Linked DNA regions of Pseudosulfitobacter sp. DSM 107133. The protein of the gene in region 2 interacts with the protein of the main gene of each other region in a pairwise test. Links are inferred from orthologs where the notes say so. Each region holds a gene or a part of one and is shown on either strand. Other genes may lie near its edges.

Evidence for each region.
Region 1: the proteins of DSM107133_RS00800 (region 2) and trkA interact in binary tests that used the Escherichia coli proteins (3 or more experiments, as listed by UniProt). The link is inferred for Pseudosulfitobacter sp. DSM 107133 from one-to-one orthologs.

What each region holds. Positions count from the first base shown.
Region 1 is NZ_CP085154.1:2,172,065-2,175,290, forward strand. Bases 145-3,049 are described here. They hold trkA (Trk system potassium transporter TrkA), read right to left. Parts: upstream 2,333-3,049; coding sequence 956-2,332; downstream 145-955. Other genes in these bases: DSM107133_RS10685 (potassium transporter TrkG), read right to left, coding at 145-954; DSM107133_RS10695 (hypothetical protein), read left to right, coding at 2,450-2,920; DSM107133_RS10700 (sigma-54 dependent transcriptional regulator), read right to left, coding at 3,012-3,049. In the rest of the region: more of DSM107133_RS10685, read right to left, coding at 1-144; more of DSM107133_RS10700, read right to left, coding at 3,050-3,226. UniProt on the Escherichia coli protein: Part of the constitutive potassium transport systems TrkG and TrkH. May regulate the transport activity of TrkG and TrkH systems. Binds to NAD(+) and NADH.
Region 2 is NZ_CP085154.1:164,984-168,119, reverse strand. What follows is about bases 302-3,116. They hold DSM107133_RS00800 (PTS sugar transporter subunit IIA), read left to right. Parts: upstream 302-1,384; coding sequence 1,385-1,849; downstream 1,850-3,116. Other genes in these bases: DSM107133_RS00795 (sulfotransferase family 2 domain-containing protein), read right to left, coding at 1,850-3,116; raiA (ribosome-associated translation inhibitor RaiA), read left to right, coding at 780-1,343. Also shown: lptB (LPS export ABC transporter ATP-binding protein), read left to right, coding at 1-262; more of DSM107133_RS00795, read right to left, coding at 3,117-3,136. UniProt on the Escherichia coli protein: Seems to have a role in regulating nitrogen assimilation.

The DNA.
Region 1 (3,226 bases), 2.0 Mb from region 2 along the record:
CAAACGGTCTTGTTCGCCGATGTCGATGGCACCGATGAAATGGCGCAGGAACAGGATCAGCGGCACCCCCAGCACCAGCGCGATGCCAATGCGAAATTCAGGGTCATGGCGCAAGCCGCCGCTTTCCGAAGTGACGGTATCGGTGGAAAAGGTCATGCGCGACAGGGCGAAGAGCATGAACAGCGCCATCACCATTTCACCGCCAATCCCCGAACCTGCCCCCGATGCACCGCCCACGGGCGAAATCCCCGATGTCGCCATCACCGACATGGCGTGGCACAGCGCCACCAACGACCGGTCGCCCCCCGCGATCAGCAAGATCCACAACAGGATCGTCAACCCCACATAGATCGGCACTAGTGCCTTTGACACCTTGACCAGCCGCGCCCGCCCTTCGGGATGCTGAAAACGCATGTTGCGCTCGTCGTAACGGCCCGGTTCGGCGCGGGCCGTGACCTCGAAACCGCCGAGGTTCAGGGGCGCAAGAATGGCGCTGGCGGCGATCCACATCAACAGCCCGCCCATCCAGCCGACCTGTGCGCGCCACAGGTTCAAGGTATCGTTCAACCGCCCCGGCATGTCGAACAACGTCGCGCCAGTGGTGGTGAACGAGCTGACCATTTCAATATAGGCGTTCAGGAACGACGTGGTGCCCAGACCTTCGTAGAAAGGCACCGCCAGAAAGGCTGGCAGAAAGGTATAGGCGGCAAAAAGGCTCATCAACGGGCCAAGCGTGCCATGGCGCGGGGCACGTCCGGCATGGGCCAGAGCGATCAGGCCGAACAGAACGATCCCAAGCACCGCAGAGTACAGGAACGCCCGCGCCGTCGGCAATTCGCGGATCACCCCGCCATGGATCGCAGGCACCAGCATCGCCAGCGATGCCACCCCGAACATCAGCAGGAACAGCGGCAGCTGCAAGACGCGGTCCTGAAGGCTGGCCGTGCGCTCCATATCAGAAAAAGTCGATGGACACTTGCATCAGCCGCTCCACCTCGGGAACATCTTTGGCCATGCTGAAAATCGCGATAACGTCGCCCTCGTCGATGCGGGTCGAGGACAGCGGGCGGATCACTTCGCCGCCCTTGCGCACGGCGCCCACCAGCACCCCTTCGGGAAACTCGATTTCGCCGATCTTGCGGCCCGCGAGCGGCGAGGTCGACAGCACTTCGGCCTCGATCACCTCGGCTTCGGCATCCCCGATGGAATAGACCGAGCGCACACGCCCGTGGCGGATGTGGCGCAAGATCGACGACACGGTGGTGGCGCGCGGGTTGATATAGGCGTCGATGCCCAGGGGGCCCATCATCGGCACCAGCGTCGGGTCGTTGATCAGCGCGATGGCATAGGGGCAGCCTTCGGTCTTGGCGCGCACGGCCGCCAGCATGTTGGTCTTGTCGTCATCCGTCACCGCCAGCATCGCATCAGCGCGCGACACGCCCGCCTCGTGCAGCAGGGCCACGTCCAGACCGTCGCCGTTCAGAACAATGGTCCGCTCAAGCGCCTCGGCGGCACGTTCGGCGCATTTGCGGTTTTTCTCGATGATCTTGGTGCGCACGCGGCTGGTGCGTTTTTCCAGTTCGGCCGCGACAGCCAGACCGACATTGCCGCCCCCCACCAGAACGATGCGTTCCTGCTTGGCCATCTTCTTGCCGAAGATTTCCATCGTGCGGTTCACGTCGTCGACATGGGCAAAGACATAGCAATCGTCACCGACAAACAGCTGGTCCTTGGCCTCGGGGGTGAACAGGGTGCCGTCGCGGCGCACCCCCACCACCACTGCCCGCAAGGTCGAGAACAGATCGGTCAGCTGGCGCAGGGGCGTGTTCACCACCGGGCATTCTTCCTCGATGGTGATGCCCAGCAGGTGCGCCTTGCCATCCATGAACCGTTCGGTGTCAAAGGCTGCCGTTGTATGCAAGCGCTGCAACGCGGCCGCAGCCACCTCGCGTTCGGGGCTGATGACCACATCAATCGGCATGTGATCGCGCCGGTAAAGGTCGGAATAGATTGCATCCAGATAAGACTGCGAGCGCAGCCGCGCGATCTTGCGGTTGATGCCGAAAACCGAATGCGCCACCTGGCAGGTGACCATGTTGACCTCGTCCGAATAGGTGGCGGCGATGATCATGTCGGCGTCGCGCGCGCCTGCACGGTCCAGAATGTTTGGGTAGCTGGCATAGCCGGTGACCCCCTGCACATCCAGCGAGTCAGTGGCACGGCGCACCAGATCGGGGTCGTTATCGACCACGGTGACATCGTTGCGTTCATTCGACAGGTGACGTGCGATCTGCCAGCCAACCTGACCTGCACCGCAAATGATGACCTTCATGCGTTCCTTGCCCCTTTGGCAACCGCAACCACAGTGATCCGAAACATCTGAATGACAGATGGCCGAAACCGGGTCAATTCAATTGTAAACCCTAAGGATTTCCGGCAGTCTTGCCATATGAGAACCCGACTTTCCACCCTGTTGCTGACGCTTGCGCTGCCCGCCTGTGCGCCGCTGACGCTGTATTACAAGGCAGGCACGCCTGTCGCAACGGTTGAGCGGGATACGACCGCGTGCCAGGTGCAGGCGCTGCGTGATGCGCCGGTGGCCAATCAGGTGCGCCGCACGCCGCCCACCTATGTGCCGCCGCGCCGCTCCTGCGACTCGGCGGGAAATTGCACAACCACGGCCGGCTATTACCTGCCCGGCGAAGTCTATACCGTGGATGTGAACAGCGCCCTGCGCAAAAAGGTTGAAAACCAGTGTATGGCCGACCGTGGCTATAGCCCCGCCAGCATTCCGGCCTGTCCGCAGGGTGTGAAACAGGCGGCGCCGCTGGCGGCGACGGCAACCTTGCCCCGCCTCACACCCAAATCCTGCGCCATCCGCAATCGCGACGGCAGTTTCCAGATCGTCAATCAGGGCTGACAGGGCGCCTTCGGGGGCGCTGCCCCCGCGCCTTGCGGCGCTCCCCCGGAGTTTATCCGGCAAGATGAAGATATGACTTGGGGTCTGGACCCTAGTCTGCGTCTTCGGCGTCATCCATATGGGCCACGCGCGCACCGGCCTTGGCCGAGGTGACCACGCCGAGGCTTTTGAGTTTGCGGTGCAGCGCCGAGCGTTCCATGCCGACAAAATTGGCAGTGCGGCTGATGTTGCCGCCAAAGCGGTTGATCTGGGTCAGAAGGTATTCGCGTTCAAAGGCCTCGCGGGCCTCGCGCAGCGGCAAGGTGG
Region 2 (3,136 bases):
CAAGTTCCTGCTGCTGGACGAACCTTTTGCCGGCGTCGATCCGATCAGCGTGGGCGACATTCGCCATTTGGTCGCGGATCTGAAAAAGCGTGGCATCGGCGTGCTGATTACGGACCATAACGTGCGGGAAACACTGGAAATTGTCGACCGCGCCTATATCCTGCACGAAGGCAAGGTTCTGATGTCGGGCACCCCCGCCGAGGTGGTCGAGAACCAGAATGTGCGGCGCGTTTACCTTGGCGAGAATTTCCGCGTTTCTTAGGGTCTGGACCCATTGATCTTACGTCGCCAGCGGCAATTTCGCGAAATTTCAGTGGTTTGGGTCGTGCTGCCAATAGTGGTTCTATTTGCAAGCGGCCCAAGACGCTGAAATGAAGTGAAATAGCCGCCCTGCGGGTTTGACGGATTTTCCCGCAGCCTGCGGCGCATCTGTTTGAAATAGAACCACTATTCCTGCACAGATGCTGCTTTTCAGCGGAAAAATCTGTCAAACTGACGACGTAAGATCAATGGGTCCAGACCCTAGCCGATTAAAATGACTTGTCGGCAAAACTTGACCCATCGGGCAGCGCTTTTGATTGACAGACCGGCATGTTTGAGCGCTGAATAGGGCATGGCAAAAGCGCGTAAGAAGACTGCTGTGACATCCGCCTTGAGCAATCAAGCGATGACACTGCATCTTAACGCTTTGCCTTTTCCAGAGATCCTGACCTAGGACCACGACAGGTCCCGTGTGACCTGTCGCAATCCGTCCGGATCCTTAACCGTGAGGAGAGACAATGCGGTACCAAATCAGCGGCAAACAGATCGACATCGGCTCAGCACTGCAAACACATGTCCAGACCGAACTGGGCACGGCAGTCGGAAAATACGCCGACCGCCCGACAGATGCTCAGGTGGTGTTTTCAAAGTCTGGTCACGAATTTGTCTGCGAGGCGACCGTTCACCTGTCTACGGGACTAACCGCCACGGCCAAGGCACGCGGCACGGAAATCTATGCCGCTTTTGAAGCCTGCTGTGAAAAAATGGAAAAACAATTGCGGCGTTACAAGCGGCGATTGAAAGACCACCACAAGGATCGACCCGAGCCGGTTGAACTCTTCGGCGCTTCCTCTTATATCCTCGCCTCCGAGGCCGATGAAACCGTGCCTGAACCGGATTCGCTGCAACCGATGATCGTGGCGGAGATGGAAACCAAGATTCAATCGCTGAGTGTCGGCGAGGCCGTGATGCAAATGGAACTGGCAGGTGCGCCGGTTCTTGTGTTTCGGAAAGAAGGACAGGATGGTTTGAACGTCGTGTATCGTCGCGAAGACGGCAATATCGGCTGGATCGACCCATAAGGATTTAACGGCGCCGAGGCGCCAGAGCAGTGCGAGCCAGAATGGAATTTGCAAAGCTTCTGAAGCCGGAAGCCGTCAAGGTGTTAACCTCGGCCTCTAGCAAGAAACGTCTGCTGCACGAGATCTCTGATCTCGCGCACAGCGCCTATGGCTTGGATGCCGGTCAGGTGATCGAAGCGCTGATGGCCCGCGAAGCGCTGGGACCGACCGGCGTTGGCCGTGGCGTTGCGCTGCCGCATGCGCGACTGGACGGCGTGGACGAAGTCATTGGCGTTTTTGTCGTTCTGGACAAACCCATCGACTTCAGCTCGGTTGACCGCCAGCCCGTCGATATTGCCTTTGCGCTGTTTGCTCCCGAGGACGCCGGCGTCGAACACCTCAAGGCGCTGGCGCTGGTGTCACGCACCCTGCGCGACACATCTATCTGCACCAAACTGCGCGCCAACCATGACGCCGGCACGCTGTATACCATCCTGTCAGAAGGACAGTCGGCCCAAGCGGCCTGATTACGCCCAGCGCGAAAAGCCGAACATCATGTAATCCCGCTGATAGACGTCCGAAACCAGCGATTCGATGCTGTCGTCGTAGATGTCTTTCAGCGTGAACGGACCGGGGTCCGACACCGGCGGCAACGCGGGCACGGTCTGCACCCCGATCTGTGCTGCCAGTTGCCCCAGCTCTTCCTCCAGATTTTCCTCGCGGATCATCCGGTCAGGCAGCACGAAGTCACCAAACCCCTGCACGGCCTGCGACTGGGTACACCATGCCGCATCAACCCGAATGGCTGTCTGACCTGACAGGTTGCCCTTGAGAAAGGTCAGGAAAGCCGAAAACGCCCGATGGTGCGCCGCGCGGTCATAGCTGGCGTCAGGCGCCTCTTGCGGGATCGGCAGGGCATAGCGACGGATCAGCGTCTGGCGCAGTGCATCGTAACAGTCAGGCCCCGGGATCAGGATGCGATGGCAAAACGCATGGTGCGCCCGCGCCGCAGGGTGGCGCAGCACGGTAAAGCTGCGATGCCCGCGATTGCGGCGCTTCCACTGGCGCAGGCTCTTCTGGGACATCTTGCGCAGCAACTCGTCCGGGCTGACACCGTCCAACGCGGCCATCCAGGCGTATATCTGGTCTTCGGGGCCGCTGCGCATGGGCAGGTACAGCAACGGCGCCTTGGCCGCCGCCACATAGGTCGGGATCACCGCCCCGCGGCGCGGCTCAAAGTTGGGCGTGCGGGTCAGGTTAAAGCGGTCTAAACCGTTCAACGCCTCTGCCATCTCTTCGGCATTGATCACTTTTTCGGTGATCGGGCTGGGGTTCTGCTTTTTCAGGCTCTTGTCCAAACCTTCCAGCCGGCTTTCCACCCCCAGATAGGCCGCCAGCCCGTTCATCACCTCGACGCTTTGCAGATCTTCATAGGCAACGTAGAACGCGGTTTGCCCCGACACTTGCAAACGGTTCATCAGCGTCACCTGAAAGCTTTGCAGCGCCTCGAGATGGGCCTCAAACTCGGCCGCATCAAAAGCGGCCGCGCCTTCCTTGCGACGTTTGACATCCGTCAGCTTCCATTGCCCCGTAGCCTGCGCGATCTTCCATGACACATAGCTGTCCACCGGATTGCGGGTCAGCACGATTTTGGCGCATCTGGGGTCGTCCATCACTGCATCGAACACACGCGGATCGTGGTCGTGGAAATACCGGAAACCACCCAAACCGTCGGTTTCCTTACGGATCACCTTGAGCAACCCCTTGGGATCGGCGTCACGCGCGGCCTGGGTCACGCCCAGAACTTCGGTGAC